One region of the Ectothiorhodospira sp. BSL-9 genome, then DNA from elsewhere that is predicted to be linked to it. Evidence: predicted binding sites of a transcription regulator. Region 1 holds the regulator's gene; the other holds the start of a gene.
What was found. The regulator sigma-54, encoded in region 1, starts transcription at its own class of promoters, with help from an activator protein. The targets are predictions, from matches to a motif close to TGGCANGNTNCNTGCTT.
Positions count from the first base shown of each region.

Region 2: a site for sigma-54 is predicted at 3,475-3,491, ahead of fliL (flagellar basal body-associated protein FliL). Genes of this name have one in related genera too.

Region 1 is NZ_CP011994.1:430,784-436,662, forward strand. Features, by position in the region: gene kdsC (3-deoxy-manno-octulosonate-8-phosphatase KdsC) at 1-101, shown strand, start outside; gene lptC (LPS export ABC transporter periplasmic protein LptC) at 131-670, shown strand; gene lptA (lipopolysaccharide transport periplasmic protein LptA) at 657-1,196, shown strand; gene lptB (LPS export ABC transporter ATP-binding protein) at 1,193-1,918, shown strand; gene ECTOBSL9_RS02235 (RNA polymerase factor sigma-54) at 2,085-3,584, shown strand; gene hpf (ribosome hibernation-promoting factor, HPF/YfiA family) at 3,647-3,970, shown strand; gene ECTOBSL9_RS02245 (PTS sugar transporter subunit IIA) at 3,978-4,445, shown strand; gene hprK (HPr(Ser) kinase/phosphatase) at 4,450-5,397, shown strand; gene rapZ (RNase adapter RapZ) at 5,394-5,879, shown strand, end outside.
Region 2 is NZ_CP011994.1:2,440,686-2,446,564, forward strand. Features, by position in the region: gene fliJ (flagellar export protein FliJ) at 1-327, shown strand, start outside; gene ECTOBSL9_RS11365 (flagellar hook-length control protein FliK) at 402-1,421, shown strand; partial or broken gene ECTOBSL9_RS11370 (methyl-accepting chemotaxis protein) at 1,475-3,384, shown strand; gene fliL (flagellar basal body-associated protein FliL) at 3,651-4,166, shown strand; gene fliM (flagellar motor switch protein FliM) at 4,176-5,156, shown strand; gene fliN (flagellar motor switch protein FliN) at 5,173-5,820, shown strand; gene fliO (flagellar biosynthetic protein FliO) at 5,829-5,879, shown strand, end outside.

The sequences.
Region 1 (5,879 bases):
CCCGGGCAGGCGGCGGCCGTGGAGCGGTGCGCGAGGCCTGCGAGTTCATCCTGGAGGCCCAGGACAACCTGCAGGCCGCCCTGGCCCCCTATCTGGAATGAGTCGCCGCCTTTCAGGACTGCTGCTGATCATGGCACTCACCCTGGTGGCCGCCGTGGGCTTCTGGCTCGCGGAGAATGCCCAGGAACGGCGCGTGGTGCCGACCACCCAGGTGGACCCCGAGGCCAATCAGTTCTTCGCCGAGGATTTTGTGGTCTGGAGCATGGACGAGTCCGGCAATCTCAAGTACCGGCTCTCCGGCGCCCGAATGGAGCAACGCCAGGCAGACCGTTCCAGCCATGTGGAGGCCCCGGTGCTGATCATGGAACACCCCCCCGCTCCCGACTGGACCCTGCGTTCCGAACGCGGCTGGGTTTCACCCGCTGGCGACGAGGTGCAGCTGCTGGGCAACGTGCGCCTGAACCGCCCCGAGGCCCCCGATCACCCCCCCATCACCATCACCAGCCGGGATGTCACCGTATGGACCCTTTCCCGCCAGGCGCAAACCGACGCCCTGGCCCGTATGGTGAGCACTCACCGCGAGGCAGAAGGGGTGGGCATGACTTTGGATCTGACCCGGGATACCCTGGAACTTGAGAGTCAGGTAAGAGGCACCTATGTTCCGCACTGACATCCCCACGGGCCCGCACCTGGCGGGGCTGCTATTGGCCGTTTCGCTGGCCTGGATGCCTGCCGCACAGGGCCAGCACGACCCCGATCTGCCCATCCGCATCGAGGCGGATCGCGCCAGCCTGGACGATCAGCGGGGGGTGAGTGTTTACAAGGGTAACGTCACCATCACCCAGGGCGACACCGTCATCACGGGCGACGAGGTGACAGTGCATGCCCCCCAGCGGCAACTCCAGCGCATGGTCTCCGAAGGACGCCTGGCCACCCTGACCACGCGGGATGAATCCAACCGCGAGGTTCGCGCCGAGGCACGACGCATGGAGTTCTTTCCGGATGGACCGCGGGTGGTGCTCACCGGCGAGGCCCGGGTATGGCAGGGGGACGACGAATTCCGCGGCAGCAGCATCGTCTATAACCTGGAGGCCGCCACCCTTGAAGCCAGCACCGGTGACACAGGCCGGGTAGAGGCCATCTTCGCACCCCGTGACCGTGATCGCTCTCGCCCAGAGGACGGCGACACGCCATGAGCCGCCTGGAGACCGACAAGCTGGTCAAGCGTTACCGGGCGATCAAACCCGTGGACGGCGCCTCCATCCACATCAATAGTGGGGAGGTGGTGGGCCTGCTGGGCCCCAATGGCGCTGGCAAGACCACCTGCTTCTACATGATCGTGGGCCTGGTACCCTGCGACGAAGGCCAGATCCGCCTGGACGGCCGCGACATCACCCGACTGCCCATGCACGCAAGGGCCCGCATGGGCGTGGGCTATCTCCCCCAGGAGCCCTCGGTATTCCGCAAGCTCTCCGTGGCAGACAACATCATGGCTGTGCTGGAGGTCCGCCGCGACCTCAACAAGGCCCAGCGTCTGGAGAAGATGGAATCCCTGCTGGAGGAGTTCCAGATCCAGCACATCCGCGACAACGCCGGGGTCAGTCTCTCCGGTGGCGAACGACGGCGCGTGGAGATCGCCCGTGCCCTGGCCACCGAGCCGGCCTTCATCCTTCTGGACGAGCCCTTCGCCGGCGTGGACCCCATCTCGGTGATCGAGATCCAGCGGATCATCACCCATCTCACGTCACGGAACATCGGTGTACTGATCACCGACCACAATGTGCGCGAGACCCTGGGCATCTGCAACCGGGCCTACATCCTCAGTGGCGGGCACATCATCAGCCAGGGCGCGCCGGAAGACGTACTGGCCGACCCGCAGGTCCGCCGCGTCTATCTAGGGGAGAACTTCCGCCTGTGAAGCCGAGACTCCCCATTCAGCGTGCGGTTTTCGGGACATGGGTCCCATTTTTGCTGGCACACCGTATAATCTCTCTTGAAAGCATCATTTACGCCGGGGGCCTGCCCCCGCCTTCATCATCAGGCATCAAAGACCCGGGCCCCGGCCCGATGGCGCGCGTCGTGCTATGTTGAAACCGTCCGTCCAGCTCCGGCTGGGTCAAAACCTGACCATGACCCCGCAGCTGCAGCAGGCCATTCGCCTGCTGCAGCTCTCGACGCTGGAATTGCAGGCCCAGATCCAGGAGACCCTGGAAATCAATCCCATGCTCGAGGCCGTGGAGGGCACGGAGGCAGATCAGGAGACCGCCAGCGAGGAGCCTCGCGAGCAGGAGCAGGCCGATACCTCCGAGGCAGCAGAAGCAGCGGAGGCCGCCGCCGAGACGGAAGGCAACGCCGAGGGCAGTCAGGAGCAGATCCCCGACGAATTACCGGTGGACAGCAACTGGGACGACATCTACGATGTGCCCCCTTCCAGCGCCGGACAGTCGGATCACGACGGGCGCGACCTTTTCGAGAACCAGACCGGACCCTCGGAAAGCCTGCATGAACACCTCATGTGGCAGGTGCATTTGTCGTCCATGAGTGAGCGTGACCGGGCCATTGCCTTGACCATCATTGATTCCATTAACGAAGACGGCTATCTGGCCGAACCCATCGAACAGATCCACGCAGCCCTGGCCACGGACCGGGAGATGGACCTGGAACTGGACGAGGTGGAAGCCGTGCTGAACATGGTTCAGCACCTGGACCCGGTGGGCGTGGGCGCACGTGACCTGGCCGAATGCCTGGGCCTGCAACTGGCCCAGTTCCCGGAGGACACACCCTGGCTGACCGAGGCCCGCACCCTGGCCCGTGAACACCTGGACGCTCTGGGTGCACGTGATTACAAGGGCGTGCAGCGGCGCCTGGGGCTGGATGATGGCGAGTTGCAGCAGGTGATCGCCCTGATTCAGACACTGAACCCGCGCCCAGGCGGGGTCATCAGCAGCAGTTCGCCCGAATACATCATTCCCGATGTCTTCGTGCGCAAGCGAGAGGGCCGCTGGCAGGTGGAGCTCAACCCGGAAATCGCGCCACGCTTGCGGGTCAACCCCCTGTATGCCAGTTTCGTGCGCCGCGCCGATTCCAGCCAGGACAACACCTACATGCGCAACAGCCTCCAGGAGGCCCGCTGGTTCATCAAGAGCCTGCAAAGCCGCAACGAGACTCTGCTACGGGTGGGCACCGCCATTGTCGAGCACCAGCGTGCCTTCCTGGAATACGGTGACGAGGCCATGAAACCTCTGGTGCTGCGCGATATTGCCGAACAACTGGAGATGCATGAGTCCACCATCTCCCGGGTGACCACCCAGAAATTCATGCATACCCCCCGGGGTATCTACGAATTCAAGTATTTCTTCTCCAGCCATGTGGGCACGGCCGACGGCGGTGAGTGTTCAGCCACCGCGATCCGCGCCATGATCCGCAAGCTGGTTGCCGAAGAGCCCCAGGGCAAGCCCATGAGTGACAGCAAGATCGCCCAGGTCCTGGTGGATCGGGGTATTCATGTGGCACGACGCACCGTGGCCAAGTACCGTGAGGCCATGGCCATTCCGCCATCCAACGAACGCAAGCGGCTCGTCTGAAGCAAACCCACGCAGCCGTCCTGCTCATTACCCATCCCTACCTATTTCCAAGGAGTCATCTCATGCAGATCAACCTCACCGGTCATCACGTCGACCTGACCGACGCCCTGCGCAACTACGTCAACGAGAAGTTCGAGCGCCTGGAGCGGCATTTTGACAACGTCATCGACGTGCACGTGATCCTGACCGTGGAGAAGCTGCAGCAAAAGGCCGAGAGCAACCTGTTGCTCAGCGGTAACAGCATCCATGCCGAGGCCAGCCACACGGACATGTACGCCGCCATCGACGCCCTGGTGGACAAACTGGATCGCCAGGTGGTGAAGCACAAGGAGAAGCTCAAGGACCACCACCGGGCTGAAGGCTCCCACCGCAACCACATCGAGTGAACGCTTCATGAACATCGGTGATCTTCTCGCCCCTGAGCGGGTGCACTGCCAGACGGACGTGAGCAGTAAGAAACGTGCGCTGGAGATGCTGGGCGAGATGCTCTCCAATCATCTGCCCAAGCTCACCCAGGGCGAGATCTTCGACAGCCTGCTGGCCCGGGAGCGCCTGGGCAGCACGGGCCTGGGGCATGGCGTGGCCATCCCCCATGGTCGTCTGGCCGGCGCCAGCGAGGCCTGTGCCGCGCTGCTCAAGCTGGAAAAGGGCGTCGACTACGATGCCCCAGACAGTGAGCCGGTGGACATCCTGTTCGCGCTGGTGGTGCCGGCAGACTGCACAGACGAGCATCTTCAGATCCTCGCGTTGCTGGCCAGGATGTTCTCCGATCCGGAGACGCTGGCCCGGCTGCGCAGCACCTCCGGCCCTTCGGACCTGCTGACTCTGGTGCAGGAATGGGACACCGAAGACACCGGATGACCCCATGACCGACTCGCTCACCGTCAGCAACATCATGGAGGTCATGGAGGAGCGCCTGGGCCTCGTCTGGGTGGCGGGCACCCAGGGGTGTGGCCGGAGCATATCGCACCGTTCCACCCCCCATGGGAGCCCGTCCCTGGTGGGTCACCTGAACATCATCCACCCCAATCAGATCCAGGTACTGGGGAGCGACGAGATGCGCTACCTGTGGTCGCTGCGCAAGAACTCCCAGCGAGACATTCTGGAGCAATTGTGCAGCGGCGCCTCCTCCATGCTGATCGTCACCGATAACCTGGAGCCCCTCCCCGAGCTGCGCACCCTGTCGGAACGCCAGTCGGTACCGCTGCTGCGCACCGCCCTGCCCAGCCATGAACTGATCAATATCCTGCGTTACTTCTTCAGCAACAAGCTGGCGGAAACCACCACCCTGCACGGGGTGTTCATGGAAGTGCTGGGAATCGGGGTGCTGGTGACCGGCGAGAGCGCCGTGGGCAAGAGCGAACTGGCCCTGGAACTCATCAGCCGGGGCCACCGTCTGGTGGCGGACGATGCCCCGGAATTCGCCCGAATCGCCCCGGACATCCTGCGCGGTACCTGCCCGCCGGTGCTGGAGAACTTTCTTGAGGTCAGGGGTTTGGGCGTACTCAATGTGAAGGCCATGTACGGCGACAGCGCCATCAAGAACAGCAAGTACCTGCGCCTGATCATCGACCTCAAGGATCAGGCCAAGGTGCAGGCCGAGGATATCGACCGCCTGCACGGGGTGCGCTTCACCCGGGTGGTGCTGGGGCTGGAAATCCCGGTCATCACCCTACCGGTAGCCCCGGGACGCAACCTGGCCGTCATGGTGGAAGGCGCCATTCGCAATCACCTGCTGCGCCTGCGCGGTTATTATGCCGGCGACGACCTGGCTGCCCGACAGCGCAAGCAGATGCAGAGCGAAAGCCCATGAAACTCATCATCGTCAGTGGCCTGTCCGGCTCCGGCAAGACCGTGGCCCTGCATGCCCTGGAGGATGCAGGCTATTACTGCATCGACAACCTGCACCTGGGCCTGCTCACGGCAGTGGTCGCCCAGCTGCGCAGCCCACGCCTCACCCTGTACGACGAGGCGGCCGTGGGCATCGACGCCCGCAGTGGCATCGAGGAACTGGATCGTTTCGACACCATCGTCGAGGAGATCCGCGCCATGGGGGTGGACCTGCAGGTCATCTTCCTCCAGGCAGAGGAAGAAACCCTGCTGCGGCGCTTCAGCGAAACCCGTCGACGACATCCCCTCACCCGCGACGGCGTGCCCCTGTGGGAGGCCATCCATCTGGAGCGCAAACTGCTCTCCAATATTGCCAACCATGCCGACCTGGCCATCGACACCACCCGCACCAACGTGCATCAGTTGAGCCAGACGATCCGTGAGCGGGTGGAGCAGGCCGCTGAC
Region 2 (5,879 bases), 1.5 Mb from region 1:
AGACTGGATGAATTGAGCGGGTATCGCGATGAATATGCCCAACGATTTGAGTCCAGCACGTCCGTCCCTCTCAATGGCTTGGGGTTGCGGGACTACCGGTTATTCCTGTCTCGGCTGAACCAGGCCATCGAGCAACAGATGAAGCTGGTGCAGGCGGCGAGGGCAGAGCTGGAACGCAGTCGCGGTCAGTGGGTCGAGGCCCGGGGGCGCACAGAGGCGATCAACCGTGTGGTTGAACGGTTTGAGGTCGAGGAGCGTCATGAGATGGATCGACGGGAGCAGGCCGAGCAGGATGATCGCAATGTGCAACGCAAGTCGGATTTCTAGAACGGCACGTTTCTTGACTGTTAATTGGTCAAGAGTGGCCATCACATAGGTATCCCGTCATGGATATGCCCATCATGCAATTCCCCCTGCCCGTGCGGGGCTCCGGAGAAGGCGGTCTGGCGCAGTTCGTCAAGGAATTGCCACCTGAGCTTCAGGAGGAACTGGCCGAGGGAGGCAACTTCTGGGAGAGTCTTTTACTGCATTTTCAGGCGCTGGAAGCGGATCTGCCCGGGGAACTCGGCGATCAGTTACCAGAGGGTCTGATGTTGCCGACCGATCTGGATGCCGACCAGCTCAGGGCGCTGATGGAGGAGCAGGGCGAGGCCGATGCACAGGCGCTGTTCGCCATGCTCCAGGCCTTGCGGGGCGGAGAACTGCCAGAACCCGGCCAGGTGTTGCCGTTACAGACTGGGGAGCAGGACAGTCGCCCCAACCTCCTGGCCGCCGCCATGGCGCAGGTATGGCGGGGGGGTGTCGAGGGGCAGGTTCAACCACAGACGCCGGTTCAGATGCAGTCCACGGCCCAGATGCAGTCCATCGAGACCCTGCTGGCACGTGCCATCCCCCAGGCTGAGGGCGCGGGCCGGGAGGGGCTGTCCGTACACATGGCCGGGGATGTGTCACTGGGCCTGCAGCCTGCGTCCCAGCAGCAGTCGGGTCTGCGGGTCATGAGCCTGGATGTGCCCATGTCGCAACCCAAATGGAATGAAGCGGTGAGCAACCGGGTGCTATGGATGGTGAACCAGAATGTACAGGGAGCCGAACTGCGCCTGAATCCACCCCACCTGGGGCCGCTGGAGATCCGCGTGTCCATGGAAGGGGATCGCGCCAACGTGCAGTTCCTGGCGGCCCACGCGGTCACCCGGGATGCCCTGGACGCCGCCATGCCCCGGTTGCGGGAAATGTTTGCGGAAAGCGGCGTGCAACTGGGTGACGTGGATATCTCGCACCGGGAGGGTGGAGATGGGGGGCAGACCGGCCAGGAGGAGGGCCAGAAGGCTGGCATGACCCAGGCCGAAGGGGCAGCCGGTGGCGAGGCTCAGGATGGCGGTATCCCGGGCAGGCCATCGGGTCTGCTGGATGCCTATGCCTGAAAACAGTTGCCCCGGAGCCAAAGGGACAAAGAACCACAACTGAGTAACAGGATATGTTGAACAACATTCGCATCAGTACCCGCCTGCTGGTGGGGGTTGCTGCGGTGCTCCTGGTCACCCTGGGCCTGGTCATCCCTACAGCGCTCAATGCCATCAGCCAGATCACCGAGCGCGCCCAGTTGAGGCAACTGGAGGATCTGTTTACGGCGCTGCAGGCCTCCGTGGAGGAGACGAGTCTGCGGGCGCAGACGCAGGCCGAGGTGGTCGCCAGTCAGCCGAATGTGCAGCGTGCCTTTGCCGAGCGGGACCGCGAGGCGTTGACGGAACTCACCTTGCCTATCTTTGAGCGCATGCGCGATGAATATGATGCGGTTCAGTTCCAGTTCCTGACGGCCCCCGCCACCTCGTTCCTGCGCCTGCACATGCTGGATCGCCATGGTGATGATCTGCGCTCCATGCGCGAGACCGTGGTTCAGGCCAATCGCCAGGGGCGTCCTGTGCGAGGGCTCGAGCGCGGTGTGGCTGGTCTGGGTGTGCGTGGTGTGACACCGGTTCGCTACCAGGGCGAGTCGGTGGGGGTGGTGGAGTTCGGACTGTCCTTCGGAGAACCCTTTTTTCAGGACTTTACCGAGCAATATGGTGTTCGTGCGGCCCTGCATATCCCCACTGAGCGGGGCTTTGAGACCTTTGCCGGCACCATCGGTGGCCCGGCTCGCTTCCGCGAGGATCACCTGGATCGGGTGATGGGGGAGAAACCCTTCTGCAAGCCATTGAGCACCAGGGGCAGGCCGTCGCCCTCTACGCAGGCTCGGTCATGGATTTCGCTGGCCGCCCCGTGGGTGTACTGGAAGTGATGATTGACCGCAGTGAGTATGTGGCTGAGTACCGTCAGGCATTGATGCGGGTCCTGGGTATTGGGGCATTGGTCATGCTGGGTGGGCTGCTGGCGGCCTGGTTTATCGCCCGGGGGATTGTGGTGCCGCTCAGACTCACCGCCCAGCGCATGGATGAGATCGCCCAGGGGGATGGTGACCTCACACAGCGTCTGCCCGCCGAGGGGCGCAACGAACTGGCACAGCTTTCCCACTCCTTTAACGGCTTTGTGGACAAGATCCATCAGTTGGTGCGCCAGATCGTTGGCGCCTCTGCCCAGGTGGCCGCCGCCGCAGAGCAACTCTCGGCGACCACCGAGGAGACGGTTCAGCAGATCAAACGGCAGCAAAGCGAATCGGATCAGGTGGCCACGGCCATGAACGAGATGGCCACCACGGTCCAGGATGTTGCTCGCAACGCCTCCGAGGCGGCTCAGGCGGCGACCGGAACGAACCAGGAGGCGCATGCCGGCAATGATGTGGTGAACCGGACGATTGATTCCATCGAGACGCTGGCCAATGAGGTGGAGAATGCGGCGCAGGCCATCGAGCGGGTGTCGCATCAAAGCGATGAGATCGGCAAGGTGCTGGATGTGATCCGCGATGTGGCCGAGCAAACCAACCTGCTGGCCCTGAATGCAGCCATTGAGGCGGCTCGGGCCGGTGAGCAGGGGCGTGGCTTCGCAGTGGTGGCTGATGAGGTGCGCACATTGGCCAGTCGCACACAGGAATCCACCAATGATATCCGTGGCATCATCGAGCGTCTCCAGGCGGGTACCCATGAGGCAGTGCAAACCATGGCCACCAGTCGTTCCAAGGCTCGCGACAGCGTTGAGCAGGCGGCGTCGGCGGGTCAGAGCCTGCGATCCATCAATCAGTCCGTTGGGACCATCAACGATATGAACGCGCAGATTGCCAGCGCCGCCGAGGAACAGTCTGCGGTGGCGGAGGAAATCAATCGCAATATCAATAACATCAGTCATGCCGTTGAACAGACGGCAACCGGCTCGGATCAGATTGCCCGCGCCAGCGAGGAACTCGCCCGTCTGGCGGCCGATCTGCAGTCTTCGGTAGGCCGCTTCAGGATATGACCATGACGAGTTGAACGATCTGGCATGAAGGCGGTTAATCCGCCATCATGTCGGCACAAGTATCGTCACTTCGTTAGACTCCCCCAGGTTTGACACGCCCCCTGCTTCTCACGGCGCAGGGGGCGTGTTTGCGTCTATGGTGTCTGTCAAGATTATGGCGCGATGTTTGGCGGGTAAATCTTAACTTTCTGATTAATAGATTATTTTTCGGGGTTTTCCTGTGTGGCATATGCCTTGCATCAACCCCAGTAGAGGGAGACCAACCGATGGCCAAGAAACCTGAAAAAAGCAAGCTCGACCTGAATCCCAATGCCGGCAAAGGCAGTGGCAAGGGGGGCGCCTTGAAACTGATCCTGATCGTGTTGGTGACCTTCGTGGTGGCTGCCGCGGTGGGAGGGGCTGCCGCCTGGTATTTCCTGGTGATGCCAGGAGATCGCCCGGCAGAAGAGCAGACCGTTGTGGCCGAGCCGCTATACCTGCCGCTGGAGCCACCGCTGGTGGTGAATTTCTCCGGCTCGGAGCGCATCCGCTTTGCGCAGGTGGGCATCGTGGTGATGGCACGCAATGAAGACGTCTTTACGGGCGTGGAGCGACACATGCCGGTGATACGCAACAATCTTATGCTGCTGCTGAGCCAGAAGACCTATGACCAACTGGTCACGTCGGAGGGCAAGGAGGTATTGCGCGCCGAGGTGCTGGATGAGATTCGTGGTGTGCTGGAGCAGCGCGGGGCACCCGCGAACGTGGAAGCGATTTATTTCAATAACCTGGTGATGCAGTGAGGCTGGGCCATGCCGACCAATGATGTTCTTTCCCAGGACGAGATTGATGCCCTCTTGCACGGGGTCGATAGCGGGGCAGTGGAAACCGAGGAGGATTTCCTGGCCCATGATGGGGTGGCGCGTGGTTATGACCTGACCACCCAGGATCGCATTGTGCGGGGTCGCATGCCGACCCTGGACATGATCAACGAACGCTTCGCCCGCTACATGCGTATCGGTATGTTCGAACTGCTGCGCCGGTCTGCCGAGATCTCGGTGCTCGGTCTCAAGATGATGAAATTCGGGGAGTATGTCCATTCCTTGTACCTGCCCACCAGCCTGAACATGGTTCGCGTCAAGCCCTTGAGAGGGACGGCCCTGTTCGTGATTGATCCCAAGCTGGTTTTTATTCTGGTGGACAATTTTTTCGGTGGGGATGGACGTTACCCAGCCAAGATCGAAGGTCGGGAGTTCACGCCTACGGAGCTGCGGGTGATCCGCATGCTGCTTGAGCAGGCCTTCCGGGATTACAAGCAGGCCTGGGCCCCGGTGATGGATCTGGAGTTCGAATACAACCGCTCGGAAGTCAATCCGCAGTTCGCCAATATCGTCAGCCCCACCGAAGTGGTGGTGGTGTGCTCCTTCCAGGTGGAACTGGATGGTGGTGGTGGTGAGTTCCACATCACCATGCCCTATTCAATGATCGAGCCGATCCGGGATCAGCTGGATACTGGCCTGCAAAGCGATCGCGCCGATGTGGACGATCGCTGGCCCAAGGCCCTTCGGGAAGAGCTGAAGATGATTCAGGTGAATGTCAGCGCGACCCTGGCAGAGGCCGAGTTGACCGTGGCGGAGATGATCAACCTCAAGCCGGGGGACGTGATCCCCATCGAGATGCCTGAAAACATCATTCTGCGGGCGGAGGACGTGCCCGTCCTGCGAGGTGAGTTTGGCGTTTCCAATGGATTCAATGCATTGAAGATTGTAGGGCAAGTGAAGCTCTCGAACTGAATATCAGGAGGCTCCCATGAGTGAAAAGAACGAACAGGACAACGCTGCAGACGCAGAAGATCCCTGGGCTGCCGCGCTGGCGGAACAGGCCGAAGCCGAGAGCCAGGCCCAGAAGCCTGAAGGCGAGGGAAGCGAGCAAAGTGCCCAGGACGACCTGGACAAGCTGCTGGCCGAGCAGGAAGCTTCCATGAAGGACGCCGAGACAAAAAAAGCCGATGCCAAGGCTGGCAAGGGTGCCGCCAAGGATGCTGGCCAAGGCGATCAGGCCACCAAGGCGAAGCCGGGCAAGGATGATGATTTCGAACACGCAGGTGAGAGTTCGGCGGCCATGGGGGCGAAGAAGGTCTCCCGGGCGGAGTTTGAAGATCTGATGGATGAATCCAGGAAGGGGAAAGGGGAATCCGACCTGAACCTGGACGTGATCCTGGACGTGCCGGTGACCATCTCCATGGAGATCGGCCGCACCAAGATACCCATTCGCAACCTTCTTCAATTGAACCAGGGATCGGTGGTGGAACTGGATCGTCTGGCTGGCGAGCCCCTGGATGTCATGGTCAACGGCACGTTGGTGGCCCATGGCGAGGTGGTGGTGGTCAACGAGAAATTCGGTATTCGACTGACCGATGTCATCAGCCCGGCGGAACGGGTGAGAAAGCTCAAGTGAGGTCCACCATGCGCACCGCAACACAGATCATGACCGCCCTGGGGCTGCTCTGCATGCCC